Regions from separate parts of the Streptomyces sp. NPDC107500 genome, predicted to be linked through region 1. Evidence: predicted binding sites of a transcription regulator. Region 1 holds the regulator's gene; each other region holds the start of a gene.
What was found. The regulator HrcA, encoded in region 1, represses chaperone genes, less so after heat shock. The targets are predictions, from matches to a motif close to TTNGCACTCNGNNNNNCNGAGTGCNAA.

Region 1 (9,795 bases):
GTAGCCGAGCCGGCCGCCGGACTTCTCGTGGACGTAGGCGCGGCGGTCGGCGACCCACGCGTGGTAGCGCAGCGGCTCCTCGTCGGCGAGGGGGACGACGACGGCGTGCCGCAGTTCGCCGCCCCCGGACGGGGAGATGGTCAGCTCGACGGCCTTGCCCGCCGTGCCGACCAGCAGCGGGCCGGGTCCGGTGACCCGGTCCACGGGCTGTCCGGCGACCGCGACGACCGCGTCCCCCGCGCGCACGGCGACGCCGGGCGCGGCAAGGGGGGAGCGGGCGTCGGGGTCGGAGGTCTCCGAGGGCAGGACGCGGTCGATGCGCCAGGTGCCGTCCTCGTGCCGGGAGAGGTCGGCGCCGAGCAGGCCCTGCCGGGCACCGGAGCCGTGGCCGCCACGCGGGGTGACGTAGGCGTGCGAGGTGCCGAGTTCGCCCTGCACCTCCCAGAGGAGGTCGACCAGGTCGTCGTGGGTGGCGAGGCGGTCCAGGACGGGCCGGTAGCGGTCGAGGACGCCGTCCCAGTCGACGCCGTTCATGTCGGCCCGCCAGAAGTGGTCCCGCATGATGCGGCCGGTCTCGTCGAACATCTGGCGCCACTCGGCGGCCGGGTCGACGGTCTGCCGCACCCGGCCCAGGTCGACACTGATGTTGGTGTCGCTGTCCTCGTCGCCGGAGGCCCGCCGGTCGCTGGGCACGACCTTGAGCCGCCCGTCGGTCCACAGCAGCACCCGCTTGCCGTCGCCGCTGACCTCGAAGTGGTCGGCGTCGCCCGCGAGATGCTCGACGCGCTGCTGGGCGAGGTCGTACCGCTCCAGCTCGGTGTTCGGGTCGGGGGCTTCCGGGGTGGCGCGGGAGGCGCCGAGGACGCCGGTGAGCGGGTGGCGCAGCCACAGGACGCCGTCCTTGGCGGCGCGCAGCCCGGAGTAGCGGGCGGCCTCGACCGGGAAGGGCACGATGCGGTCGGCGAGGCCCTCGATGTCGATCCGGGTGGTCGGGGTGCCCTCGCTGTCGGGGGTCTCCTCCCGGTCCGGGGTCTCGAAGGGGCGGCCGTGGCGCTGCGGGCCGAAGGGCGAGGGGGTGGCCGCGGCGAGCGTGATCAGGTACGGGCGGGCGCCCTCGACGAACGCGAGGTCGAAGACGTGCTCGTCGTAGACCGGGTCGAAGGAGCGGGTGGAGAGGAAGGCGAGGTGCTTGCCGTCCAGGGTGAAGGCCGGCGCGTAGTCCTTGAAGCGCAGCGGCGTCGCCTCGCTCACCGACAGGTCGGTGGTGTTGGCGAGCTTGAGCTGGCGCAGCGGGTCGGGACCGGGGTGGGACCAGGCGAGCCAGGCGGAGTCGGGCGAGAAGACCAGCCCGGACGCGTCGCCGTCCTCGCTGCGGTCGACCTCGCGGACCTCGCCGCTCTCCCGCTCGACGAGCAGGACCCGCCCGTCGTGCGAGGCGACGGCGGCCCGGCTGCCGTCGGGGGCCATGGCGAGGTGCAGCACCCGGCCGAGCTGTCCGGCGGCCAGGCGCCGCGCGGTGGTGCCGGGCGCGAGTCCGGTGGCGGGCGCGAACTCCAGGGCGTCGTCGCCCTCGGCGTCCGTCACCCACACCACCCACTCCTCGCCGTCCGCGCGGAAGGTGCGGGGCAGCCGGGTGCGGACACCGGGCGTGGCCGCGAGCGCGCGGGCCGGTCCGGCGCGGTGGGTGACCCAGTGGACGTTGCCGCGTACGGCGACGGCGCTGCCGCGTGCCGTGTGGTCGGGGGAGGCCGAGCCGAACCAGCGGGCGGCGTTCAGCGGGTAGGACTGGAGGTCGACGCGGGCGCCGCCGAGCCGGATGTCCAGCCGGCGGGGCTCGGCGCCGTCGAGGTCGTCCAGCGTCCACAGCTCACCGGCGCTGGAGTAGACGACACGGGTGCCGTCGGTCGCCGCGTGCCGGGCGTAGAAGCCGTCGAGGGGGGTGTGGCGGCGCAGGTCGGAGCCGTCGGCGAGGGAGGAGTAGACGGCTCCGGTGCCTTCGTGGTCGGAGAGGAAGGCGATCCGGTCGCCGACCCAGAAGGGGTACTCGATGTTGCCGTCGAGGCCGTCGTGCAGGCGGACGAACTCGCCGTCGTCCTCGCGGTCGATCCACAACTTGCCCGCCGTACCGCCCCGGTAGCGCTTCCACCAGGCGGCCTCGCGGCCCATCGGCGCGGACAGCAGCACGGTGTGCGGCCCGTCCGCGACGTCGCCCACTGGGCCGTACGGCAGGGTGGCGGCCGGTCCGCCGTCGAGCGGGACGGCGCGGGCCCAGCTGCGGCGCAGGCTGGCCTGTCCGTAGGTGCTGAGGGCGAGGACCTCGCCGCCCGGGGTCCAGCCGCGCACCTGGGTCCTGATGCTGCCCCAGTGGGTGAGGCGCCGGGCGCGGCCGCCGTCGACGGGCGCGACGTGCACCTCGGGGGCGCCGTCCCGGGTGGAGGTCCAGGCGACGGTGGTGCCGTCGGGCGAGATGCGCGGGTGGTTCACCGGCACGTTGTCGGCGCTGACCCGCCAGGCCCGGCCGCCGTCGAGCGGGGCGAGCCACACGTCGTCCTCGGCGGTGAAGGCGACCAACTCGCCGTGCGGGTGCGGAAAGCGGAGGTAGGCAGGCGCTGCGGGCTGTGTCACCCCCTCACCCTATGCAGCGGCGCGGTCCGCCGACAGAGGTTTGGATCACTTGCCGGTCGCCGGCCCGGCGGACTACTTGCCCTCGACCGGGCGGCAGTGCGGGTCGTCCGGGCACCAGATGGTCCGGGTGACGGTCACGGTGGGCCCGGGCTGCTGCTGGGAGGGGCGGTTCGCGGGCGGGGCGCTGGTGGCGTCGCAGTTGCCCAGCCCCTTGACCCGGAACCACTCCTTGCCGTCCACCGCGGCCTTGAGGTCGCCGCGCACACAGGCGCCGTTGACGACGCGGGTCACCTTGCCGTCGATGGTGATCTTCTTGCCGTCGTCGGTCTCCCCGTCGCAGTCGACGGAGGCGACGGTCTCCTCGCTCGGCGACGCGGTGGAGCCGTCACCCTCGGTGTTCGCGGTGCAGGTGAGCCACCGCACGTCGGCCTTCTGCCGCTCCAGTTCACGCGTCATGGTCCGGTCGGTCGTGTACGCCACGGTCGCGGAGCTGAGCCCGCCCGGTTCGCACGCGACGACACCTCCGACGGCGACGACCGCGCCGACGGCCACCGGAGCCACACGCCAAATCCGCCTCAATGCCCCCATGGAGGGCAGCCTCCCACCGGTCCGGGGCGGGCGGTAGGGGGCATACGGCCACGGTGGCGACGGGCGCCGTCAGGACCAGCGGCCGGTGCGGGTCAGCAGGGCGGCGGTCGCCGCGGTGCCCGCGGTGGAGGTGCGCAGGACGCTGCGTCCCAGGCGGTAGGGCCGGGCGCCGGCCTCGGCGAAGAGGGCCAACTCCTCGGGCGAGACGCCGCCTTCGGGGCCGACCACCAGCACGATGTCGCCGGAGGCGGGGAGTTCGGCGGCGGCCAGGGGTTCGTCGCCGCTCTCGTGGAGTACGGCGGCGAAGTCGGCGGTGGCCAGAAGTGAGGCAACCTGCTTGCTGGTCGCCGCGTCCGCGACGTCGGGGAAGCGGACCCGGCGGGACTGCTTGCCGGCCTCGCGGGCCGTCGCGCGCCACTTGCCGAGCGCCTTCTGGCCGCGCTCGCCCTTCCACTGCGTGATGCAGCGGGACGCCGCCCAGGGCACGATCGCGTCGACGCCGACCTCGGTCATCGTCTCCACGGCCAGCTCGCCCCGGTCGCCCTTGGGCAGGGCCTGGACGACGGTGATCCGGGGCTGCTCCGGCGGTTCCTCGTGGACCGTCTCCAGGTCCGTGACGACCAGGCGGTCCTTGCCCTCGGCGGCCTTCACCACGCCCTCGGCCCAGTGTCCGCGTCCGTCGGTGAGGACGACGTCCTCACCGGGCCGCAGCCGCTTCACGGAGACGGCGTGCCGTCCCTCGGGGCCGTCGAGGACGTACTCCCCCGCCGTCAGGTCCGCCGGGCCGAGGGCGTCGACCACGAACACCGGTGCCGTCATCGGCCCGCGCCTCCCGTCGCGTAGTGCGACAACGCTGTCCCGGCGGCGGCGAGTTCGGCCACCAGGACCTCCACCAGCTGTCCGGCGGGCAGCTCGCGCGCCATCCGGTGGCCCTGTCCCGCCCACAGGGCCATGCCCTGCGCGTCGCCCGCCTTGGCCGCGGCCTTGCGCAGCGGGGCGGTGAGGTGGTGCACGTCCGGGTAGGCGGCGGGGGCGTAGGGGCCGTGCTCGCGCAGGAAGCGGTTGACCAGGCCGCGGGCGGGGCGGCCGGAGAAGGCGCGGGTCAGTTCGGTGCGCACGAACAGGGGGTTGGTCAGCGCCTGCTTGTGCAGGTCGTGCGCGCCGGACTCGGGGGTGGCGAGGAAGGCGGTGCCCAGCTGGGCCGCGCTCGCGCCGGCCGCGAGGACCGAGGCGATCTGACCGCCGCGCATGATGCCGCCGGCGGCGACGATGGGCAGGCTCACCGCCTCCCGGACCTGGGCGACCAGCGACAGCAGGCCGGTGCCGGCGCCGCCGGTCTCCGGGTTGTCCCGGTGGGTGCCCTGGTGGCCGCCCGCCTCGGCACCCTGCGCGATCACCGCGTCGGCGCCGGACCGCTCCACGGCGCGGGCCTCGTCCGCGGTGGTCGCCGCGACCAGGGCGAAGGTGCCGACGCGGTGCAGGGAGTCGACGACCTCGGTGCTCGGGACGCCGAAGTGGAAGGAGACCACCGGCACGGGGTTGTCCAGCAGCACCGCGAGCTTGGTGTCGTAGCCGTCGTCCCGGCCGCTGTCGGGGTCGCCGAGATCCGTCTCGTACCAGGCGGCCTCGCCGGCCAGCTGGTGGGCGTACACGCCGACGGCCGCCGGGTCGGGGGTCTCCGGGTGCGGCATGAAGAGGTTGACGCCGAAGGGGCGTGCGGTCAGCCCCCGCAGCTCCTTGATCTCCTGGTACATCCCGTCCGCGGTCTTGTACCCGGCGGCCAGGAATCCCAGCCCGCCCGCCTCGCAGACCGCGGCGGCGAGCCGCGGCACGGAGACGCCGCCCGCCATCGGCGCCTGCACGATCGGGTAGGGGAAGAGATCGGTCAGTGCGGAGGACATGACCGCATGTTGTCACGTCCTCCGAACAAGTCCGAATCCGGGCTTCCGTCGGCATACGCCAGGAGCATCCGCATCCCGACCGGCCGACGGCCACCCGCCTCAGCGCCCGTTGAACGCGTCCTTCAACCGGGAGAACAGCCCCTGCTGCCCCGGCTGGAACTGGCCCTGCGGCCGTTCCTCGCCGCGCAGGGCGGCCAGTTCGCGCAGGACGCGCTCCTGCTCGGGGTCGAGCTTGGTCGGGGTGGTGACCTCGACGTGGACGATGAGGTCGCCGCGGCCGCCGCCGCGCAGGTGGGTGACGCCCCGGCCGTGCAGCGGGACCGACTGGCCGGACTGGGTGCCCGGGCGGATGTCGATCTCCTCCATGCCGTCGAGCGTCTCCAGCGGCACCTTCGTGCCGAGGGCCGCCGCCGTCATCGGGATGGTGACCGTGCAGTGCAGGTCGTCGCCGCGGCGCTGGAAGGTGGAGTGCGGCAGCTCGTGGATCTCGACGTACAGGTCGCCGGCCGGGCCGCCGCCGGGGCCGACCTCGCCCTCGCCCGCGAGCTGGATCCGGGTGCCGTTGTCCACACCGGCCGGGATCTTCACGGTGAGGGTGCGCCGGGAGCGGATGCGCCCGTCGCCCGCGCACTCGGGGCACGGGGTCGGGACCACGGTGCCGAAGCCCTGGCACTGCGGGCAGGGCCGCGAGGTCATGACCTGGCCCAGGAAGGACCGGGTGACCTGCGAGACCTCACCGCGGCCGCGGCACATGTCGCAGGTCTGCGCCGAGGTGCCGGGCGCCGCGCCCTCGCCGTTGCAGGTGTTGCAGACGACGGCGGTGTCGACCTGGATGTCCTTGGTCGTGCCGAAGGCCGCCTCGTCCAGCTCGACCTCGATGCGGATCATCGCGTCCTGGCCGCGGCGGGTGCGCGAGCGCGGCCCGCGCTGCGACGCCGTACCGAAGAACGCGTCCATGATGTCCGAGAAGTTCCCGAAGCCACCCGCGCCGAAGCCGCCCGCGCCGCCGCCGGCGGCCTGCGAGAGCGGGTCGCCGCCGAGGTCGTAGACCTGCTTCTTCTGCGGGTCCGACAGCACCTCGTAGGCGGCGTTGATCTCCTTGAACCGCTCCTGGGTCTTCGGATCGGGGTTGACGTCCGGGTGCAGCTCGCGGGCGAGCCTCCGGAACGCCTTCTTGATCTCGTCCTGGGACGCGTCGCGGCGCACGCCGAGTACGGCGTAGTAGTCCGTGGCCACCTACGACTCCGCCAGGATCTGTCCGACGTACCGTGCCACTGCGCGTACCGCTCCCATCGTTCCCGGGTAGTCCATGCGGGTCGGTCCGACCACGCCGAGCTTGGCAACCGCCTCGCCGCCCGAACCGTAGCCCACCGACACGACGGACGTGGAGTTGAGTCCCTCATGGGCGTTCTCATGACCGATTCGCACGGTCACGCCCGGATCCTTCGCCTCGCCGAGCAGCTTGAGGAGCACGACCTGCTCCTCGAGCGCCTCCAGCACCGGCCGGATCACCAGGGGGAAGTCGTGCCCGAAGCGGGTCAGATTGGCGGTGCCGCCGATCATCAGCCGCTCCTCGTTCTCCTCGACCAGCGTCTCCAGGAGAGTGGAGAGCACGGTGGAGACCGTACCGCGATCCTCGGCCTCGAAGGCATCCGGCAGTTCCTCGACCAGACCCGGCACGTCGGTGAAACGACGGCCCGCGACGCGGCTGTTGAGCCGCGCGCGCAGATCCGCGAGGGACGCCTCGCCGAACGGCGCCGGGCAGTCGACCATCCGCTGCTCGACCCGGCCGGTGTCCGTGATCAGCACGAGCATCAGGCGCGCGGGCGCGAGGGCCAGCAACTCCACGTGCCGCACGGTCGAGCGGGTCAGCGAGGGGTACTGCACGACGGCGACCTGCCGGGTCAGCTGCGCGAGCAGCCGCACCGTGCGGGCCACCACGTCGTCGAGGTCGACGGCGCCCTCCAGGAAGTTCTGGATGGCGCGCCGCTCGGGCGCGGTCATGGGCTTGACGCCGGCCAGCTTGTCGACGAACAGCCGGTAGCCCTTGTCGGTCGGGATGCGCCCGGCGCTGGTGTGGGGCTGGGCGATGAAGCCCTCGTCCTCCAGGGCCGCCATGTCGTTGCGCACGGTGGCCGGGGAGACGCCGAGGTTGTGCCGCTCGGTGAGGGCCTTGGACCCGACCGGCTCCTCGGTGCCGACGTAGTCCTGGACGATGGCGCGCAGTACCTGGAGCCTGCGTTCACTGAGCATCCGCGCACACCTCCAGAAGTCGTCGTCCGCTGCCCTGCCGGTCCGTCCTGGCACTCACGGCGCGCGAGTGCCAGACTTCCCCGGCCCAGTGTACGGCCGTGGGGTACGCCCCCGGCAAGGCCGGGGCCACGCCGACGTGCGGCGGGACCGTGTGGCGATAGCGTCGTGGCCGTGAAGGTGACTTGGGAAGACCTGGGATGGGAGCGGGTGGCGGCCGGGGTGGGCCGGTGCCGGCTGCCGGGCTGGGACTGCACGGCGGGGCTGGTCCTCGGCACGGACGCGGCGCTGGTGATCGACGCGGGGTCGAGCCTGGGCGAGGGCGCCAGGTTGCGCGCGGGGGCGCAACGGCTGACCGGGCACCGTGTGACGCATCTCGCGCTGACCCACCCGCACTTCGACCACGTCCTCGGCGCCGCGGCGTTCGCGGGCGCGGAGGTCTACGGCGCGGTGGGCACCGACGCGGTGTTCGCGCCGGGCGGACACGGGCGGGAGGCGCTGCGCGCGGACGCGGTGGCGGAGGGGCTGGACGAGCGGCGGGCGGAGGAGTCGGTCGACGCGCTGGTCCGCGTGCCGCACGAGGTCTGCGGCGAGCGGACGCTCGACCTGGGCGGCGGGCGGCAGGTCCTGCTCGCCAACGTGGGCCCCGGGCACACCGGCCACGACCTCGCGGTGCTGGTGCCGGGCGACCCGGAGGTGGTGTTCTGCGGGGACCTGGTCGAGGAGTCCGGCGAACCGCAGGCCGGCCCCGACGCCGTGCCGTCGCACTGGCCCGCGGCCCTGGACCGGCTGCTCGACCTGGGCGGCCCGGACGCGCGGTACGTCCCCGGTCACGGAGCGGTGGTGGACGCGGCGTTCGTGCGGGCCCAACGGGATGCGCTGGCCGCGCGTTTCGGCGTGTCGCACTGATCACGAACGGCGGATTCCTCGTATCGTCGGCAGAATGCGCCAGTACTCCGCCGACCTGACCCCTCCGTGGAAGAAGTCGCAGCCCGTACCCGAGGTTCCGGCCGACCCCGGCCTGGTGGTCGAGGAGCCCGGCACCGGGTTCTGCGGCGCGGTGATCGGCTGCGAGGCGGGCACGGTGACGCTGGAGGACCGCTTCGGCAAGCACCGGGTGTTCCCGATGGAGCCGCGCGGCTTCCTGCTGGAGGGGCGCGTGGTGACGCTGGTGCGGCCCGCGTCCGGCCCGGTACGCCCCTCCCGTACGGCGTCCGGTTCGGTCGCCGTCCCCGGCGCACGCGCCCGGGTGGCGCGCGCCGGGCGCATCTACGTCGAGGGGCGGCACGACGCCGAGCTGGTCGAGAAGGTCTGGGGCGACGACCTGCGCGTCGAGGGCGTCGTCGTGGAGTACCTGGGCGGTGTGGACGACCTGCCGTCGATCGTCGCGGACTTCGCCCCGGGGCCGGACGCGCGGCTCGGCGTCCTGGTGGACCACCTGGTGCCGGGTTCGAAGGAGTCCCGTATCGCGGAGGCGGTGACGGGCGAGCACGCCCTGGTCGTCGGCCATCCCTACATCGACGTCTGGGAGGCGGTGAAGCCGTCGTCCGTGGGGATCGACGCCTGGCCGCGGGTGCCGCGCGGGCAGGACTGGAAGACGGGCGTGTGCCGGGCCCTGGGCTGGCCCGCCGACAACACCGGGGCGGTGTGGCAGGCGATCCTGGCCCGGGTCGGCTCGTACAAGGACCTGGAGCCGGAGCTGCTGGGCCGGGTGGAGGAACTGATCGACTTCGTGACCTCGTAAGTCACGTCTTCCAGCCCTTCCGACTTGTCCGGCTGCATCTCAGTCTCTTGACTTGTCCGGCTGCCTTTCAGCCCTCCGGCGTTTGAGGAGCGGGGGTCCGGGGGCGGAGCCCCCGGGACGGGACGGGTAGGGGCGGCGGGGGCGAAACAGGCTGGTCAGTCCACCAGATCCCGCACCACCGCGTCCGCCAGCAGCCGCCCGCGCAGCGTGAGGACCGCGCTCCCCGCCGCGTAGGGGCCTTCCTGGAGGAGCCCGTCGGACAGCGCCCGCCGGGACGCCGCGAGCCCCGCCTCCCGCAGCAGCGACAGCGGCACCCCCTCCCGCAGCCGCAGCTCCAGCAGGACGCGCTCCACACGCCGGTCCTCGTCCGTGAGGACCTCCCGCCCGGCCCCCGGCGACTTCCCCGCCGCCAGCGCCCCGGCGTACGCCCCGGGGTGCTTCACGTTCCACCAGCGCACGCCCCCCACGTGGGAGTGGGCTCCCGGCCCCGCGCCCCACCAGTCGGCGCCCCGCCAGTACAGCTCGTTGTGGCGGCAGCGGCCGGCGTCGGAGGTGGCCCAGTTCGACACCTCGTACCAGTCGAAGCCCGCCGCCGAGAGGGTCTCCTCGGCGATCAGGTACCGGTCGGCGTGCACGTCGTCGTCGGTCATCGGGACCTCGCCGCGCCGGATGCGCCGGGCGAGCTGG
Region 2 (9,795 bases), on a different contig from region 1:
AGCACCTGAGCAGCACCGAAGCTTGAAGCCATACGCCTCAACCTAGCCCGGCCCCGAAATGCTCAAACGTGGTCGCACACCACAGCGGTGCCGATCACGCCACCCGCCGCGCCGTGTACTCCGCGATCTCCCTCATCGGTGGCCGTTCCTCCGTGTCCACGGCGTGGGTGCGGGGCTCGAAGCCCGAGGGGCCGCGTTCGAACTGGGTGAGGGTCGGGCGGACCAGGTGGCCGCGGGCCAGGCGGAGCTGGGCGGTGCGGTAGATCGCGGCGGACATGCGGCCCAGGGCCTGGCCGTCCTGGTGGTGGTGGCGCCGGACGCCGACGTCGACCTGGGCGAGGGCGTCCAGGCCGACCAGGTGCAGGGCGTCGACCAGCATGCCCAGCTCGACGCCGTAGCCGACGGGGAAGGGGAGCCGTTCCAGCAGGGAGCGGCGGGCCGCGTACTCGCCGCCGAGCGGCTGCACGAAGCCGGCCAGCAGCGGCCAGTGCAGGTTGAGCAGGGGGCGGGCCACCAGCTCGGTGACCCGGCCGCCCTGGCCGGGAGTGGTGCCGAGGGGGCGGTCGTACATCGCCTTGACGAGCTGCACGTCCGGTTCCGTGAGCAGCGGGCCGACGATCCCGGAGACGAAGTCGGCGGAGAACTCGCGCAGGTCGGCGTCGACGAAGCAGACGATGTCGCCGCCGGTGACCAGCAGCGAACGCCACAGCACCTCGCCCTTGCCCGGCACCGGCGGGACCCGCGGCAGGATCGCGTCGCGGTGCACGACGCGCGCGCCCGCCGCCGCGGCCACCTCCGACGTACGGTCGCTCGACCCGGAGTCCACGACCACGATCTCGTCGACCAGCGGAGCCCGGTCCATCAGGTCGCGGCGGATCACCGTGACGATCTCGCCGACCGTCGCCTCCTCGTCGAGGGCCGGGAGCACCACGCTGACCGTCTGCCCGGTGGCCTGTTTGGCGGCCAGCAGCTGCCGGATCGGCCGGTCCCCGGCGGACCAGGAACGCGCGCTCAGCCAGCGCTCGACTTCTTCCAGCACGGTCCCAGGACTCCTTCGTGATCAGTTGTGATCCATCTCGCGGTACGGACGACTATCTCAACCGTCCTGGCCTTCGGTTACAGTCTTGAACAACGCGCAGGACCCCCGCATGCCGGGGTCACCGCGCGTACCGCGAAGGACAACAACTTCATACCGCTCATCCAGAGGGGCAGAGGGAAACGGCCCGATGAAGCCCCGGCAACCCTCCAGTCGGTTCTTGTCACACGGACGTGGCGAGGCTCCCGGCTAGGGAAGGTGCCAAATCCGTCTCACGGCGAGATGCGTCGTGAGAAAGATGAGGAGAAAGGGCCTCGCCTCCATGGCTGTGCAGACTGCCGAAACCCCCACGAACTCCACCGACGGCACCGTCGACCTCGGCCCCGCCGCAGCGCTGAGCTGCCGCGAGTGCGGCCACCGCGTCCCGCTCGGCCCGCTCTTCGCCTGCCAGGAGTGTTTCGGCCCGCTGGAGATCGCCTACGACTTCTCGGCCTACGACACCGAGGAGCTGCGCAAGCGGATCGAAGCGGGCCCCGCGAACATCTGGCGCTACGCCCCCCTGCTGCCCGTCCCCGCCGACGTGGCCGACAAGCCGAACATCAACCCGGGCTGGACCAAGCTGGTCAAGGCCGACAACCTGGCCCGCGAGCTGGGCGTCACCGGCGGCCTCTACGTCAAGGACGACTCCGGCAACCCGACGCACTCCTTCAAGGACCGCGTCGTCGCCCAGGCCCTGGAGGCCGCCCGCGCCTTCGGCTTCACCACCCTCTCCTGCTCCTCCACCGGCAACCTGGCCGGCGCCGTCGGCGCCGCCGCCGCCCGGGCCGGCTTCCGCTCCTGCGTGTTCATCCCGCACGACCTGGAGCAGGGCAAGGTCGTCATGGCCGCCGTCTACGGCGGTGAGCTGGTCGGCATCCAGGGCAACTACGACGACGTGAACCGCTTCTGCTCCGAGCTGATCGGCGACCCGGCCGGCGAAGGCTGGGGCTTCGTCAACGTCAACCTGCGGCCGTACTACGCCGAGGGATCCAAGACCCTCGCGTACGAGATCTGCGAGCAGCTCGGCTGGCGGCTGCCCGACCAGATCGTCGTCCCGATCGCGTCCGGTTCCCAGCTCACGAAGATCGACAAGGGGCTCCAGGAGCTGATCAAGCTGGGTCTGGTCGAGGACAAGCCGTACAAGATCTTCGGCGCCCAGGCCGAGGGCTGCTCCCCGGTCTCCACGGCGTACAAGGCCGGCCACGACGTGGTGCGCCCGCAGAAGCCGGACACCATCGCCAAGTCGCTGGCCATCGGCAACCCCGCCGACGGCCCCTACGTCCTCGACATCGCGCGCCGCACGGGCGGTGCGGTGGAGGACGTCACCGACGAGCAGGTCGTGGACGCGATCAAGCTGCTCGCCCGGACCGAGGGCATCTTCGCGGAGACCGCCGGTGGTGTGACGGTGGGGGTGACGAAGAAGCTGGTCGAGAGCGGCGCGCTGGACCCGTCGCTGACCACCGTCGTGCTCAACACCGGCGATGGTCTGAAGACGCTGGACGCGGTGGCGGGCACCGGGCTGACCGCGACCATTCGTCCCAACCTGGATTCGTTCCGCGAGGCCGGACTCGCGTAGGACAGCTTGTATGTCGTCTGCGGGCCGTGGGGGCTGGTCGCGCAGTTCCCCGCGCCCCTAGCCAAGTCACCTGACCGGAGGTTCAAGTGAGCGTCAACGTCCGCATCCCCACCATCCTGCGCACCTACACCGGTGGCCAGGCCGAGGTCAGTGCCGAGGGCGCGAATCTCGGCGAGGTCATCTCCGACCTGGAGAAGAACCACACCGGCATCGCCGCCCGCGTCCTGGACGACCAGGGCAAGCTGCGCCGCTTCGTCAACGTCTACGTCAACGACGACGACGTGCGCTTCGAGCAGGGCCTGGAGACCGCGACCCCGGACGGCGCGGGCGTCTCCATCATCCCGGCGGTCGCCGGCGGCTGATCCGCCTTTTCGTTACCGCAGGTAATCGCGGTGACGCAGAGTTCATCGAATTGCCCCCTCCGTGAGAGAAGCGGAGGGGGCAATTCCATTGGATTGAGCGCGGTAGAGTTGGGGAACGCGCTCCCGATCAAGGCATCGGGAACCTTGAATTCCTGCCGCCCGCCCGACAAGAAGTAGCCAAAGTGTGGGTGTGTTTCGCGGCTTTTGTGACTTTTGTGTGCCCCGACTTGACCCACATTCAGGGGAAAGCTCGTCATATTCCGGACCGGGTACGTCCAGATTTCTCGTCCGATTGACCTGTTGCAGACGGCAGTTGGACAGATACATTCAGCCGCGGTCGACGCGTTCCGGCGCACGCCCCCAGTCGTGGGGGGTGAGGTCTGACCCGGGTCCGCGAAGTGCGGATCTGTGCAAGGGCCAGTAATAGGGGAGTTAGGCATGGCTCAGGGCACCGTCAAGTGGTTCAACGCGGAGAAGGGGTACGGCTTCATCGCGGTCGACGGTGGTGCGGATGTTTTCGTCCACTACAGCGCGATTCAGATGGACGGCTACCGCACCCTCGAAGAAGGCCAGCGGGTCGAGTTCGAGATCTCGCAGGGTCAGAAGGGCCCGCAGGCCGACATGGTTCGCCTCAGCGCCTGAGACGTTCGGCCACCGCAAGTAAACGGTTCTTCTCCGAAGGGCCCGCACCTCCCCGGAGGTGCGGGCCCTTCGGCCTGCCCGGACCGTGGCGGGCCCGGTGTTCGCGGGTGGCGGAGAGGGTGGCCCGGATCCCCGGAGGCGCTTGCACTCGATGGGGTCGAGTGCTAATCATTGGCGTTAGCACTCTGAAGGTGAGAGTGACAACGAAGGACCGGGTCGGTGAGGCCCGCAGGCCGGGTGGGGAAGGAACCACGAGGCAGGCGAGCCGTCCGTCGCGGGCGCGGGCGCGGTCCGAAGGAATCACCCCCAGTCCTGGAGGGACCACTTCACATGGCCAAGATCATCGCGTTCGACGAGGAGGCACGGCGCGGCCTCGAGCGCGGCATGAACCAGCTCGCGGACGCCGTCAAGGTGACGCTCGGCCCCAAGGGCCGCAACGTCGTCCTCGAGAAGAAGTGGGGCGCCCCCACGATCACCAACGATGGTGTCTCCATCGCCAAGGAGATCGAGCTCGAGGACCCGTACGAGAAGATCGGCGCCGAGCTGGTCAAGGAAGTCGCCAAGAAGACGGACGACGTCGCCGGTGACGGTACGACCACCGCGACCGTTCTCGCCCAGGCCCTGGTCAAGGAAGGCCTGCGCAACGTCGCGGCCGGCGCCAACCCGATGGCCCTGAAGCGCGGCATCGAGAAGGCCGTCGAGGCCGTCTCCGCCGCCCTGCTCGAGCAGGCGAAGGACGTCGAGACCAAGGAGCAGATCGCCTCCACGGCCTCCATCTCCGCCGCCGACACCCAGATCGGCGAGCTGATCGCCGAGGCCATGGACAAGGTCGGCAAGGAAGGCGTCATCACCGTCGAGGAGTCCCAGACCTTCGGTCTGGAGCTGGAGCTCACCGAGGGTATGCGCTTCGACAAGGGCTACATCTCGGCGTACTTCGCCACCGACATGGAGCGTATGGAGGCGTCGCTCGACGACCCGTACATCCTGATCGCCAACTCCAAGATCGGCAACGTCAAGGACCTGCTGCCGCTCCTGGAGAAGGTCATGCAGTCGGGCAAGCCGCTGCTGATCATCGCCGAGGACGTCGAGGGCGAGGCCCTGTCGACCCTGGTGGTCAACAAGATCCGCGGCACCTTCAAGTCCGTCGCCGTCAAGGCCCCGGGCTTCGGCGACCGCCGCAAGGCCATGCTCGGCGACATCGCCATCCTCACGGGCGGCGAGGTCATCTCCGAGGAGGTCGGCCTCAAGCTGGAGAACGCGTCCCTGGACCTCCTGGGCCGCGCCCGCAAGGTCGTCATCACCAAGGACGAGACCACCATCGTCGACGGCGCCGGCTCGACCGACCAGGTCAACGGTCGCGTCAACCAGATCCGCGCCGAGATCGAGAACAGCGACTCGGACTACGACCGCGAGAAGCTCCAGGAGCGCCTGGCGAAGCTGGCCGGCGGCGTGGCCGTCATCAAGGCCGGTGCCGCCACCGAGGTCGAGCTCAAGGAGCGCAAGCACCGCATCGAGGACGCCGTTCGCAACGCGAAGGCGGCCGTCGAGGAGGGCATCGTCGCCGGTGGTGGCGTGGCCCTGCTCCAGGCCTCCCAGGTCTTCGAGAAGCTGGAGCTGACGGGTGACGAGGCGACCGGCGCCAACGCCGTGAAGCTCGCCCTGGAGGCCCCGCTGAAGCAGATCGCCGTCAACGGTGGTCTCGAGGGCGGCGTCGTCGTCGAGAAGGTGCGCAACCTCCAGGTCGGTCACGGCCTGAACGCCGCCTCCGGCGAGTACGTCGACATGATCGCCGAGGGCATCATCGACCCGGCGAAGGTGACCCGTTCCGCGCTGCAGAACGCCGCCTCCATCGCCGCGCTGTTCCTCACCACCGAGGCCGTCATCGCCGACAAGCCGGAGAAGGCCGCCGCGGCCGGTGCTCCGGGCGGCATGCCGGGCGGTGACATGGACTTCTGATCGACCGGTTCCGGTTGATCGAGCGTCCCGCACGAACCGAGGGCGGCACTCCCCGAACGGGGGGTGCCGCCCTCGGCGTTGTCCCCGGGCTGTGGGCCGGATCACGCCCCGGCGGGCGCGGTGGGCGGAATGAGGGCTGGTGGATGCGGGGTTCACGGTGGAGAGTGTCTATGCACACGCACATACCACCTGGTACCCCCCCACCAAGGAGCCCCCACGTGACCGTCACCCCCGTCGAGGCCGCCTCCCGCGCCGCCCAGCTCCTCGCCCGCCCGGCCACCATCAACGGACTCACCGTGCCGAACCGCATCGCGATGGCACCGATGACCCGGATGTTCTCCCCGGGCGGCGTCCCCGGTGAGGACGTGGTGTCGTACTACTCCCGCCGGGCCGCCGCCGGGGTCGGCCTGATCGTCACCGAGGGGACGTACGTCGGTCACGACTCCGCCGGGCAGAGCAGCCGGGTGCCCCGGTTCCACGGCGAGGAGCAGCTCGCCGGGTGGGCGAAGGCCGCCGAGGCGGTGCACGCGGCGGGCGGCACGATCGTGCCCCAGCTGTGGCACATCGGCATGGTGCGCAAGGCCGGCCAGCCGCCCTTCGCGGACGCCCCCGCCGTCGGCCCGTCCGGGCTGCGCATCGGTGAGGACGAGGTCACGGGCACGGCCATGACCCGGCGCGACCTGGACGACGTCATCGGCGCCTTCGCCCAGGCCGCCGCGGACGCCGAGCGCATCGGCTTCGACGGCGTGGAGATCCACGGCGCCCACGGCTACCTCGTCGACCAGTTCCTGTGGTCCGGCACCAACCGCCGCACCGACGCCTACGGCGGCGACCCCGTGGCCCGCACCCGGTTCGCCGCCGAGATCGTGGCCGCCGTACGGGAGAAGGTCTCCCCGGAGTTCCCCGTGATCTTCCGCTACTCGCAGTGGAAGCAGGAGGCCTACGACGCCCGCCTCGCCGAGACCCCCGAGGAGCTGGAGGCGATCCTCGCCCCGCTCGCCTCGGCCGGCGTCGACGCCTTCCACGCCTCCACCCGCCGCTACTGGCTGCCCGAGTTCGACGGCTCCGACCTCAACCTGGCGGGCTGGACCAAGAAGCTGACCGGCAGGACCACCATCACCGTCGGCTCGGTCGGCCTCGACGGCGACTTCACCAAGGCGTTCCTGGGCGAGGGCGCCCCCGTCGGCAGCCTCGACAACCTCCTCGACCGCCTGGAGCGCGACGAGTTCGACCTCGTCGCCGTCGGTCGCGCGCTGCTCCAGGACCCGCTGTGGGCCGAGAAGGTCCTCGCCGGACGCTTCGACAGCCTCGCGCCCTACGACGCGGCCTCGCTGAAGACCCTCAGCTGAGCGCGGCGCGCACCACGGCGTAGGGTCCGTGGGATGACGATCCCTGGACCCGTGGAGTCAGTGGAACCCGTGGTGCGCACGGCCGTTGGTGCGGTGCGCGGGCGCGCGGAGGACGGGCTGACGGTCTTCCGCGGCATTCCCTTCGCCGAACCCCCGGTGGGCGAGGGCCGGTTCGCCGCCCCGCGCCCCGCCCGTGCCTGGGACGGCATACGCGACGCGTACGCCTTCGGCCCGCCGCCCCCGCAGGACCTCGGCATCGCGGGCCCGGCCGGTGCGCTCCCCCAGGGCGACGACTGGCTGACGGTCAACGTCTGGACACCGGAACCCGATCCGGCCGCCCGCCGCCCGGTGATGGTCTGGATCCACGGCGGCGCCTACAAACTCGGCCACTCCGGCAGCCCCGGCTACGACGCCCGCCGCATCGCCGCCGACGGCGACCTCGTCGTCGTCACCCTCAACTACCGCCTCGGCATGGAGGGTTTCGCCCACATCGAGGGCGCCCCCGCCAACCGGGGGCTGCTCGACCAGGTGGCCGCGCTGGAGTGGGTACGGGACAACATCGCCGCGTTCGGCGGCGATCCGGGCCGGGTCACCGTCTTCGGGGAGTCCGCGGGCGCCGGTTCCGTGGCCGCGCTGCTCGCCATGCCGAGCGCCGCCGGACTCTTCGGGCGGGCCGTCGCGCAGAGCGTGCCGGGCACCTTCTTCTCGCCGGAACTCGCCCGGGACCTCGGCACCGCCCTCGCCGCCGAGGCCGGTCTGCGCCCCACCGTCGCCGACCTCGGCGCCCTCGCTCCCGAGCAGCTCGTCAAGGCGGGCCAGGCCCTCGCCCCGAAGATGCCCGGCCGCGTCGACCGCTGGGGGCAGGCCGCGCCCACCGTCACCCCGTACGCCCCGGTCGTCGACGGGGAGGTCCTGCCGGTCATGCCCTGGCGGGCGCTGGCCGCCGGCGCCGCCCGCGACGTCGACCTGGTCGTCGGTCACAACCGCGACGAGAACCGCCTGTTCTCCATGATGGCGGGCAAGCTCGGCGTGATCGGCGAGGAACGGGCGCGCGCCGCCCTGCGCCTGTACGCCCCGGGCGGCGAGGCGGCCTACCGCGCGGCGTTCCCGGGCGCCTCCGCGAACGAACTCTACGAACGCGTCCAGACGGACTGGCTGTTCGGCATGCCCTCGCTCCACCTGGCCGAGGCGCACCTCGCGGGAGGGGGCCGCGCCCACGTCTACCAGCTGACCTGGCCCGCCCCGGCAGCCGACGGCGCCCTCGGCGCCTGCCACGCCCTGGACGTTCCGCTGCTCTTCGGCACCTTCGGCGCCGACATCGGGCTCCTCTTCTTCGACGGCGCGGAGCCGTCGCCCCAGGCGCTGGCCCTGTCGGACCGCTTCCGCTCCTCCTGGACGGCGTTCGCCCGCACGGGCGACCCCGGCTGGCCCGCGTACGACACGGAGCGGCGCCTGGTCCAGGTCCTCGACGCCGAGCCGGTCGTCGCGCCCTACCCGGGGGAGACCTCCCGGCGCCTTTGGGAGGGCCACGAGTTCACGCCCCTGCCCCTCGTGGGGCGGGGCGCGTGAGAGCGGGACGGGCACTGCGTCCGCTGCTGCTGCTCGCGCCCCTGGCGCTGCTCGTCGCGGGCTGCGGGGTGGCCGAGCCCTCCGAGGAGAAGGCGACGGACGAGGCCCGCGAGGTGGCCAGGACGGTGGGCGAACGGCTCTACGGCCAGCGTCCGCGCACGGCCGACGAGGCGGGGCGCGAGGCCGCCGGTATGGAGGGGGTGGAGGTGATGCGGGTCGACGGCACCTCGTCCCAGGACGGGGACGGCCTCGAACTGGTCGTCCGCACGTCCGGCACGGCGTTCAACTCGACCTTCGACATCGAGGAGGTCACCGTACGGCGGTGCTTCGCGGTCCGCGTGTCACCCCGGTCCCAGTGGCGCGAGAAGCCCCGTGACGTGGACTGCCCGGACAGCCTCCCCCTGGTCCTCGGCCCGGCGCCGGAGGCGCCCGAGCTGCCCGCCGCGGAACTGCGCGCGAAGCTCCCCCGGGTCCCGGAGGGCGGCCGCGCGGACGAGGCGGAGGTACGCCGTGTGATCGCCGCGCTGGACATGGACCCGGCGATCCGCAGCGAGGTGAAGGCGGAGGACGGACGGGTCGGCGTACTCCTGCTGGTGCCGGGCGACGGTTTCGGCCCGCAGGACTGCGTCCTCGCCCGGGTGGACCCCGGCGCCACGGAGGTGTGGGTGCCGCCCAGGATCCAGCGGATGCGGGGAGAGGCCGGCTGCACGGTGTCGAACGCCCTGCACCCGGCTCCGCCGCCGCACTGACGCTACGCGGTCAATCGGCGGTGACCGGGGACGCCTTGAGGGCGCCTACGAAGGCGGACCAGGCGGCGGCTTGGAAGCGGAGGGTTGGTCCGTCGGGGCTCTTGGAGTCGCGGACGGGGGTGGCGCTGGGGTTGCCGACGGCGATCTCGAGGCAGTTGCCGCCGCTTCCGCCGCTGTAGCTCGACTTGCGCCAAGTCGCCTCAGGGATGCTCCTCATGGGCGTAATCCTGCGCCATCACCTCGACAAGGGCCAGGGAGTTCTGAGGGGACAGGGCGCAGGCCGACAGGAGGTCGTAGGTGTGCCGCTGGTGGTGCACGATTGCGGGGTCGTCCTCCAGTCGCCCCGTGCCGACGCCCTCGAAGTACGCCAGGGGTGGCGCGTCCTCGAAGCGCATCAGCTTGATGGCGCCCTCAAGTGCGGCGTGTGCTCCGGCCTGGAAGGGAAGCACCTGCACGATGATCCGGTTCCGGCGGACCAAGCCGACGATGTGATCCAGCACTCCGGCCATCACCTCGC
Region 3 (9,795 bases), on a different contig from region 1:
GGCCGGCCTGGCGCTGGCCGGTGCGCTGCTGCTCGGGTTCGCCGCGGTGGGCTGGACGTACTGGCACCTGAACGGCAACATCAACAGCGTCGACATCGAGGGCGCGCTCGGCGACGACCGCCCCGCCCGCCCGGCCACGGTCCCCTCCGCCTCGCCCTCCGCCTCCCCGGTGCCCACCGGCGCCCTGAACATCCTCGTCCTCGGCTCGGACTCGCGCAGCGGCGAGGAGAACCGGGAACTCGGCGGCGGCGACAGCGGGGGCGCCCGCTCCGACACGGCGATGGTCGTCCACCTCGACGCGGGCCGCACCGCCGCCACCGTCGTCAGCATCCCGCGCGACACGCTCGTCGACCGTCCCTCCTGCCCGCTGGAGTCCGGCGACTCGACCCGGGAGGCGGGCAACGCGATGTTCAACACCGCCTACGAACTGGGCGGTCCGGTCTGCGCGGTCAAGACCGTCGAGTCCTTCACCGGCGTCCGCATGGACCACTACATCGAGATCGACTTCTCCGGCTTCGCCAAGCTGGTCGACGCGTTGGGCGGGGTCACCGTCACCACGGACGTGGACATCGACGACGACAAGAGCCACCTGCACCTGGACGCCGGCACCCACCACCTCGACGGCACCGAGGCGCTCGGCCTGGCCCGCACCCGCTACGGGCTGGCGGGCGGCAGCGACCTGGCCCGGATAGAGCTCCAGCAGAACCTGGTCAAGGCGCTCCTGGAACAGATCGCGACCACCGACCTGCTCACCGACCCCCCGCGCCTCTACCAGGTCGCGGACGCGGTCACCGGCAGCCTCACCACCGACACCGGACTGGACTCGCTGGGCGAGCTGACCGGCCTCGGCCGCAGCCTCGGGGGCCTCGCGGCGGACGACGTACGCACCGTGACCATGCCGGTGGACCCGGCGCCCTGGGACCCCAACCGGGTGGTGGCCCGCGAGCCGGAAGCCCGTGACCTGTGGGAATCGCTGCGCTAGCGGTTCCGAAGTGGTTCCGTGGCGGCCACCGGAAATTTCTCGGAGAAATCCGGCGGCGGATGTCGATCCACGCCGCGCCCGTTCGACGCACTGGGTGAGAGGCCGGGGAGCGACCCCGGCCGCCGAACCCGAGGAGTCACCGTGCCCCGCTACCTGTCACTGATCCGCATCGAGGAGACCGACGCCCTCTCCGGCGGCCCCAGCCCCGAGCTGGTGCAGCGCATGGAGAAGCTGATGGAGGAGATGACGAAGGCCGGCGTCCTGCTCGACACGGCCGGCCTCACCCCGACCGCCGACGGCACCCGCGTCCACTACGAGGGCGGACAGCTGTCCGTCACCGACGGGCCCTTCACCGAGTCCAAGGAGGTCGTCGGCGGCTACGCCCTGCTCCAGGCCAAGGACAAGGCCGAGGCCGTCGAATGGACCAAGCGCTTCCTGAAGGTGCACGAGGAGCACTGGACGGTCACCTGCGAGGTGCGCCAGTTGATGGAAGGCTGACCGTCAAGGGCTGAGCACCGTTTTGCCCGGCCGCCCCGAGGGTGTTGCATGGTGGGCTGTGGAACCGCAGCCCACCGAGGCCCTGGAGACCGTCTTCCGACTGGAGACCCCGCGCGTCGTCGCCGGCGTCGCCCGGCTCGTGCGGGACGTCGGCATCGCCGAGGAACTCACGCAGGACGCCCTGGTCGCCGCCCTGGAGCAGTGGCCGGGGGACGGCGTGCCCGACAACCCCGGCGCCTGGCTCATGGCCACCGCCCGCCGCCGCGCCGTCGACCTGATCCGGCGCCGGGAGACCTACGCCCGCAAGCTCGCGGAGATCGGCCGCGAGCTGCCCGCCGAGACGCCGCCGGTGGAGCCCGCCGACCCGGACGACATCGACGACGACCTGCTGCGGCTGGTCTTCACCGCCTGCCACCCGGTGCTCTCCGCCGAGGCCCGCATCGCCCTGACCCTGCGGCTGCTCGGCGGCCTGACCACGCCCGAGATCGCCCGTGCCTTCCTCGTCCCGGAGCCGACGGTCGCGCAGCGCATCGTGCGCGCCAAACGCACCCTGGCCACGAAGAACGTCGCCTTCGAGGTGCCGTACGGCCCGGACCGGGCGGCCCGCCTCGGCTCCGTCCTGGAGGTCATCTACCTGATCTTCAACGAGGGGTACGCGGCCACCGCGGGCGACGACTGGCTCCGCCCGGCCCTGTGCGAGGACGCCCTGCGCCTGGCCCGCGTCCTCTCCGCCCTGATGCCGAAGGAACCCGAGGTGCACGGTCTGACGGCGCTGCTGGAGTTCCAGGCATCCCGTACCGCCGCCCGCACCGGCCCCGACGGCGAGCCGGTCCTCCTGCGCGACCAGAACCGCCGCCGCTGGAGCCGACTGCTCATCGCCCGCGGCATCACCGCCCTCGACCACGCCCACGCCACGGCCGGCTCCTGCGCCCCGGGTCCGTACGTCCTCCAGGCCGCGATCGCCGCCTGCCACGCGACGGCACACCGCTACGAGGAGACCGACTGGCCGCGCATCGCCGCGCTCTACGGCCTGCTCGCCGCCCGCGCCCCGTCCCCGGTCGTCGAACTCAACCGCGCGGTCGCCGTGTCGATGGCCGAGGGCCCGGCCCCCGCGCTGGCCGTCGTCGACGCCCTGGCCGCCGAACCGGCCCTGCGCGACTACCACCTGCTCCCCAGCGTCCGCGGCGACCTCCTGCTCCGCCTGGACCGCCCGGCCGAGGCGCGCGCGGAGTTCGAGCGGGCCGCGTCCCTGACCCGCAACGAACGCGAGCGCGAACTGCTGGTCCGCCGGGCGGAGGAGTGCGGCTAGGGCCTGTCCGCCGGAAAGCTCCTACGGCTTCCGCACCGGCTGACCGACCAGCATCGTCGGCGCTCCCGCGACCCGGGTCATGAACACGGTCGCCGCGTTCGGCCCCTGCGGCTTGACCTTCCGCCGCAGCTCCTCCGGCTCGACCGCGGACCCCCGCTTCTTCACGGTCAGCGTGCCGACGCGGCGCTCCCGCAGCAGTGCCTTCAGCTTCTTCACGTTGAACGGCATGAGGTCGGTGATCTCGTACGCCGTGGCGTACGGCGTCGGCAGCAGTTCGTCCGCGGTGACGTAGGCGATGGTCGCGTCGAGCAGCCCGCCGCCGACCTGTTCGGCGACCTCGGCGACCAGATGCGCGCGGATCACGGCGCCGTCCGGCTCGTACAGGTACCGGCCGGGTGCGCGGACCTCCGGGTCGGGCAGGCCGGTGCCGGGCAGGGTGCGGGGTCCGGGCAGCAGCGTGGCCCGCACCGCCCCCGCCGCGCCGCCGAACCACAGCACCGCCTCCTTCACGTCCCCGCCGTCGGAGATCCACTCGGCCTCGGCGTCCTCCGGCACCGCCTCGTGCGGGATGCCGGGCGCCACCTTCAGCGCGGCGGCGCGGGAGGCCGTACGGGCCGCGCCGACGGCCCAGGACAGCGGCGGCGAGTACGCCTCGGGGTCGAAGATCCTCCCCCTGCCGCCGCGCCGGGCCGGATCGACGAAGACCGCGTCGTACCCGCTGGTGTCCACCGCCTCGACGTCCGCCTCGCGCACCTCGATCAGCTCGGCCAGCCCCAGCGCCTCGGCGTTGGCGCGCGCCGCGGCAGCGGTCGCCGGGTCGCGGTCCACCGCCAGCACCCGGATGCCGGCCCGGGCCAGCGCGATCGCGTCGCCCCCGATCCCGCAGCACAGGTCGGCCACGGAGGTGACGCCCAGAGCCGCGAACCGCTCCGCCCGGTACGCCGCCACGCTCGCCCGCGTGGACTGCTCGACGCCGTTGGCCGTGAAGAACATCCGCCCCGCGTCCCCGGCCCCGAACTTCGCCGCCGCCCGCTGCCGCAGCCGCGCCTGCCCGAGCGCGGCCGACACGAGCGCGGCCGGGTGCTCGCGGCGCAGCCGGGTGGCGACGGCCAACTCCCGCGCGGGGTCGGTGTCGCGCACCTCGTCGAGGAGGGCGCGGCCTTCGGGGGTGAGCAGGGAGAGCAGGGCGTCGAGGTCGTTCACCGCCTCATTGTGGGCCAGTCGGTGGACGGTGTGCCTCCGGCGCGGTGTCGGACGGGGTCCGGCGGTCCGGGACTGCGAGGATCCGGCACCATGCGAGCAGTCGTACAAAATGACAAAAGCCGGGCGTCGCGGGTGCTGCGAGCGGCGACTGCCCCCGGACCGCGCGGACGCGCCGTCACCGTCACCGCCGCCACCGCCGTCCTCGCCGTGGCCGCCCTCGCCGCCGGCTGTGCGCAGGACACCTCGGACGTCCGGGGCGCCCACGGCCAGGAGCCCCTCCAGGCACCCCCGGCCCGCGCGCTCGACGCGTACGCGTCGAGACTGGGCGCGGCCCAGGCCGCCCGGGTCGCCGCCGCCAAGCGCTGGGACCTCAGAAGGGTCCCGCTGGCCGCCCCCGCGCCCCCCGCGAAGAAGCCGGAGATCAAGGCGCGCGACGGCTTCGAGGTCGAGGGCCAGGAGGAGGACGGCCTCCCGCCGGTCTTCACCACGATCCCCACCAAGGAGAAGATCGTCTTCCTCACCATCGACGACGGCGCCGAGAAGGACCGGGCGTTCCTGAGGATGATGAGTGAGCTGAAGATCCCGTACACCGTCTTCCTCACCGACGAGGAGATCAAGGACGACTACGGCTACTTCAAGAAGATGCAGGCCCGCGGGGTCACCCTCAACAACCACACCCTGAGCCACCCCTACCTCCCCGGCCTCTCCTACGCGGAGCAGAAGCGGGAGATCTGCGGCATGCAGGAGGTCATGGAGAAGCGCTACGGCAAGCGCCCCGTCCTCTTCCGCCCGCCCTTCGGCAACTACAACCGCGACACCTTGCGCGCCGCGAAGACCTGCGGCATCGAGTACGCGCCCATCTGGAGCGAGGAGGTGTTCGTCGACCACTGGGAGTACCGCGAGTGGGACCGGGAGCTGCACCCCGGGGACATCGTCCTCACCCACTTCCGGGGCCGCGAGGACTGGGACGGCACGATGACCGACATGGCCCGGCGCTTCCTGAACCGGATCACCGCCGAGGGCTACGCGGTGGCCCGCCTGGAGGACTACCTGTGAGGCGAGGGCGGTTCCGGCCGGCCGGGGCCGCCCTGGCCGCCGTACTGCTCACCGGCTGCGCCCAGTTCGCCGGCCCCGCCGGACACCCGGCCGCCGGGGAACCGGCCCGGGGCGGCGACCGGAGCGGCGACCAGAACCGGAACCTCCCGCCCGTCGTGGACCACGTCCGCACCACCGACCGGGTCGTCTTCCTCACCTACGACGACGGCGCCGAGCGCGACCCCCGCTTCACGGCCCTGGTCCGCGAGCGGCGCCTCCCCGTCACCCTGTTCCTCACCGACAGCGTGGCCGGACCGGCGTACGGCCACTTCGCCGGGCTGCGCTCGGTGGGCGCGAGCCTGCAGAACCACACCCTCGACCACCGCTCCCTGCGGGGCCTGCCCTACGCCGGCCAGCGCGCCGAGATCTGCGGCCAGCAGACCAAGCTCAGATCCCGCTTCGGCGTCCGCCCCCACCTCTTCCGCCCGCCGTACGGCACGTACGACACGACGACCCTGCGCGCCGCCGCCGACTGCGGCGTCACGGCCGTGGTCATGTGGCGGGCGTCCCTGAACGCCGACGGCCACCTCACCTACACCCGTGGCGAGCACCGCCTGCACCCCGGCGACATCGTGACCGTGGACCTGGCGGACCATACGGAGCGTTTGCTGGAGACGATCGAGGAGCAGGGGCTGAAGGTGGGCAACTTGAACGACTACCTCACTTCCAGCCCGTCCGGCGTTTGAGGACGAGGCCGTCCAGGCCGAAACGGGGGTCTGGGGGCGCAGCCCCCAGCGAGGCCCACACCCACGCCGGGCGCGCTCCTCAGACCGGCGTTCACGCAAAAACCCGGCCGACGCGCCGCAGGCATTGGCACTCCGCTTGACCGAGTGCTAATCGCAGTCATAGTCTCGGCTCTGGCACTCCCCACTGGAGAGTGCCAACTACGCGACGGGCAGGTCCGGCACCCGCGACGACGGATCCACCTGGTCGCCACCTCAGACAGTTAACCCCGTGAGATCTCCGAAGGGGGAGGTCGGATCGTGACGACCACCAGCTCCAAGGTTGCCATCAAGCCGCTCGAGGACCGCATCGTGGTCCAGCCGCTCGACGCCGAGCAGACCACGGCTTCGGGCCTGGTCATTCCGGACACCGCCAAGGAGAAGCCCCAGGAGGGCGTCGTCCTGGCCGTCGGCCCGGGCCGCTTCGAGGACGGCAACCGCCTTCCGCTCGACGTCAGCGTCGGCGACGTCGTGCTGTACAGCAAGTACGGCGGCACCGAGGTGAAGTACAACGGCGAGGAGTACCTCGTCCTCTCGGCCCGCGACGTGCTCGCGATCGTCGAGAAGTAGAAGTAGCTCTTACTTCACCGAAGCACCTTGCTTTCCAGCTGCGCCCCTGGCTCCCGCGACCATAAAAAGCCGGGACGTCAGGGGCGCAGTGCCGTATAACCCCAAGATTTCCGGAAGAGGGCTCACGCTCCCATGGCGAAGATCCTGAAGTTCGACGAGGACGCCCGTCGCGCCCTCGAGCGCGGCGTCAACAAGCTCGCCGACACCGTGAAGGTGACGATCGGCCCCAAGGGCCGCAACGTCGTCATCGACAAGAAGTTCGGCGCCCCCACCATCACCAACGACGGCGTCACCATCGCCCGCGAGGTCGAGGTCGAGGACCCGTACGAGAACCTCGGCGCCCAGCTGGTGAAGGAGGTGGCGACCAAGACCAACGACATCGCGGGTGACGGCACCACCACCGCCACCGTGCTCGCCCAGGCGCTGGTCCGCGAGGGCCTGAAGAACGTCGCCGCCGGCGCCTCCCCGGCGCTGCTGAAGAAGGGCATCGACGCGGCCGTCGCCGCCGTGTCCGAGGACCTCCTCGCCACGGCCCGGCCGATCGACGAGAAGTCCGACATCGCCGCCGTCGCCGCACTGTCCGCCCAGGACCAGCAGGTCGGCGAGCTGATCGCCGAGGCGATGGACAAGGTCGGCAAGGACGGTGTCATCACCGTCGAGGAGTCCAACACCTTCGGTCTGGAGCTGGACTTCACCGAGGGCATGGCCTTCGACAAGGGCTACCTGTCGCCGTACTTCGTGACGGACCAGGAGCGCATGGAGGCCGTCCTCGAGGACCCGTACATCCTGATCAACCAGGGCAAGATCTCCTCCATCGCGGACCTGCTGCCGCTGCTGGAGAAGGTCATCCAGTCCAACGCCTCCAAGCCGCTGCTGATCATCGCCGAGGACCTGGAGGGCGAGGCGCTCTCCACCCTCGTCGTCAACAAGATCCGCGGCACCTTCAACGCCGTCGCGGTGAAGGCCCCGGGCTTCGGCGACCGCCGCAAGGCGATGCTCCAGGACATGGCGGTCCTCACCGGCGCCACGGTCATCTCCGAGGAGGTCGGCCTCAAGCTCGACCAGGTCGGCCTGGACGTGCTCGGCACCGCCCGCCGCATCACCGTCACCAAGGACGACACCACGATCGTCGACGGTGCCGGCAAGCGCGACGAGGTCGAGGGCCGCATCAACCAGATCAAGGCCGAGATCGAGTCCACGGACTCCGACTGGGACCGCGAGAAGCTCCAGGAGCGCCTCGCGAAGCTGGCCGGCGGCGTGTGCGTGATCAAGGTCGGCGCCGCCACCGAGGTGGAGCTGAAGGAGCGCAAGCACCGTCTGGAGGACGCCATCTCCGCGACCCGCGCCGCGGTCGAGGAGGGCATCGTCTCCGGTGGTGGCTCCGCGCTGGTCCACGCCGTCAAGGTGCTGGACGGCAACCTCGGCAAGACCGGCGACGAGGCCACCGGTGTCGCGGTCGTCCGCCGCGCCGCCGTCGAGCCGCTGCGCTGGATCGCCGAGAACGCCGGCCTGGAGGGCTACGTCATCACCTCCAAGGTCGCCGAGCTGGACAAGGGCCAGGGCTTCAACGCCGCCACCGGCGAGTACGGCGACCTGGTCAAGGCCGGCGTCATCGACCCGGTGAAGGTCACCCGCTCCGCCCTGGAGAACGCGGCCTCCATCGCCTCCCTCCTCCTGACGACCGAGACCCTGGTCGTCGAGAAGAAGGAAGAGGAGCCGGCCGAGACGGGCCACGGCCACGGCCACGCCCACTAGGCGCTGCGCTGAGCTGAACGGTGCCCAGTGCCCCTACGGGGGTGCTGGGCACCGTGCGTTGACCTGCTACCGGGTTCGCGTCTGCCCCGGCGGGTTCGGTGCCGGGTGCGGCACCGTCGTGGTTGCTCCCGCAGTTCCCCGCGCCCCTTACGGGGCGATCCCCTTGACGAACCTCACCGACTCCGTGAGAACTGCTCGGGCCCCCGCCCGTCCGTCAGACGGGCCGGCTTCAGCACCCGCTCCTGCTCCCACTGGTCCCGCTTGCGCAGCCCGCTGTTCTTGTAGCGGAGGGAGGCGTCACGCTTGCCGAGGTAAATAACAGTGAGCGGACGCGGCACGGTGTACCCGTCCAGCTCCTCAAACCACAGCTCCCCCCGCTCAGTGGCATCCAGCAGCCAACTCCGCCTCGTCGTCGGTCCGCGCCCGCGGGTCGTCCTCCAGCAGGCGGGCCGGCGTCTGGAGATCCTTCAGCAGCCGTACGCGGTCCAGCGAGGCCCCGACCCCACCCCCGGCGTCCCCTAAACAGTCACTCCCGGCTCACTCCTTCACCACTTGCGCACCGGGCCCCACGGTCCGTATCCCATCCTGCCAGCCGGTCCCGGTGACTCTCGGAGAGATCACCGCATCGGCGGCCTGTTGCTCCCAAGGCCGAGGCGGACGCAATGTGTACCAAGTCGCTTGCTGTGGCGGTAGTTGAGTCCATAGCATCAGGTTCACATTCGCGAATCAATGGTTGTTCCGGCGGGGGGCCTGGTGTGACGTTGATGATGGCGGTGGCGGCTGTATGGGGCGCGTTACAGCTGTACGTCGTTTCGTGGCCGACCCGGTCGGTGCGGCTGCCGACCGTACTGCTCGCCTTTGCGGTGGGGGCATACGCGTGTGGAGTGATCACAGCGCTGGTGCAGCTTGCCTACACCCGTCTCTACGCGGACCAGTCGGGGCAGTCGCTGATCACGGTGGTGAACACCACCAGCTACACGGTGGCGCCGTGGGTGGAGGAACTGATCAAGGTGGCCCCGCTGCTGCTGGCGGGGTGCAGCCTCCGGATTCGCCGTCAGTGGGGGTTGACAGACTTCACGGTTCTGGGTGGGGCGCTGGGGGCCGGATTCGGGCTGCTGGAGGCGGTCCTCCGATTCGGCCTGGACGCGGACCGGGCGATGGCGCGCGGCGAGGGCTGGATCATCCCCGACAGCCTGTCGCCACCCTACGTTCCGGGCCTTGGTCAGGTGCTCACGTCCTGGCTGCCCGCACCGTTCAGCCAACTGGCCACGGCCGGTCCCCCGGTCACGGAGACCTTCCAGCACCTGGTGCTGTCGACCCTGGCGGGGTTCGGGGTGGGACTGCTCTGGCGTGCACGCGGCTGGGCACGCCTGCTGTCGGTGGTCCCCGTCGCCGCGGCCGCCTTCCACCACACGGTGAACAACTACGCCGCGCGGGAACCGGGCAGCCAGGCCGGACAGTGGCTCGACGACCTGGACGCGAAGGCGTGGGCGGCACCACTGGTGTGCCTGGCCATCGCCCTGGTCGTCGACCTGCGCCGGCTCCACCGGGGCAAGAGAGCGGTGCCCGGCGTACTGCTCTCCTCCGAACACGCCGATGGAGACAGCGTCGCGGCTTTGCTGCGCTACACGTCCTGGCGTCCGCCATGGAGCCTGCTGGTC

Region 2: groL (chaperonin GroEL) is a predicted target of HrcA. The motif match lies at 3,797-3,823, and genes of this name have one in related genera.
Region 3: groES (co-chaperone GroES) is a predicted target of HrcA. The motif match lies at 5,898-5,924, and genes of this name have one in related genera.

The regions. Positions count from the first base shown of each region.
Region 1 covers NZ_JBVJPF010000001.1:562,202-571,996, reverse strand. The annotation lists gene ACZ67M_RS02500 (S41 family peptidase) at 1-2,625, opposite strand, end outside; gene ACZ67M_RS02495 (hypothetical protein) at 2,698-3,213, opposite strand; gene ACZ67M_RS02490 (16S rRNA (uracil(1498)-N(3))-methyltransferase) at 3,283-4,032, opposite strand; gene ACZ67M_RS02485 (nitronate monooxygenase) at 4,029-5,114, opposite strand; gene dnaJ (molecular chaperone DnaJ) at 5,214-6,350, opposite strand; gene hrcA (heat-inducible transcriptional repressor HrcA) at 6,351-7,367, opposite strand; gene ACZ67M_RS02470 (MBL fold metallo-hydrolase) at 7,539-8,273, shown strand; gene ACZ67M_RS02465 (DUF3097 domain-containing protein) at 8,308-9,108, shown strand; gene hemW (radical SAM family heme chaperone HemW) at 9,264-9,795, opposite strand, start outside.
Region 2 covers NZ_JBVJPF010000008.1:396,493-406,287, reverse strand. The annotation lists gene ACZ67M_RS31085 (alpha,alpha-trehalose-phosphate synthase (UDP-forming)) at 1-32, opposite strand, end outside; gene ACZ67M_RS31080 (glucosyl-3-phosphoglycerate synthase) at 95-1,039, opposite strand; SAM riboswitch class I at 1,194-1,341, shown strand; gene thrC (threonine synthase) at 1,359-2,651, shown strand; gene ACZ67M_RS31070 (MoaD/ThiS family protein) at 2,738-3,013, shown strand; gene ACZ67M_RS31065 (cold-shock protein) at 3,452-3,655, shown strand; gene groL (chaperonin GroEL) at 3,986-5,611, shown strand; gene ACZ67M_RS31055 (NADH:flavin oxidoreductase) at 5,830-6,960, shown strand; gene ACZ67M_RS31050 (carboxylesterase/lipase family protein) at 6,994-8,529, shown strand; gene ACZ67M_RS31045 (translation initiation factor IF-2) at 8,526-9,278, shown strand; gene ACZ67M_RS31040 (DUF397 domain-containing protein) at 9,289-9,495, opposite strand; gene ACZ67M_RS31035 (helix-turn-helix domain-containing protein) at 9,479-9,795, opposite strand, start outside.
Region 3 covers NZ_JBVJPF010000003.1:682,032-691,826, reverse strand. The annotation lists gene ACZ67M_RS14720 (LCP family protein) at 1-982, shown strand, start outside; gene ACZ67M_RS14715 (YciI family protein) at 1,124-1,480, shown strand; gene ACZ67M_RS14710 (RNA polymerase sigma factor) at 1,539-2,789, shown strand; gene ACZ67M_RS14705 (class I SAM-dependent methyltransferase) at 2,811-3,992, opposite strand; gene ACZ67M_RS14700 (polysaccharide deacetylase family protein) at 4,083-5,048, shown strand; gene ACZ67M_RS14695 (polysaccharide deacetylase family protein) at 5,045-5,773, shown strand; gene groES (co-chaperone GroES) at 6,071-6,379, shown strand; gene groL (chaperonin GroEL) at 6,512-8,134, shown strand; gene ACZ67M_RS14680 (hypothetical protein) at 8,516-8,656, shown strand; gene ACZ67M_RS14675 (RNase A-like domain-containing protein) at 9,019-9,795, shown strand, end outside.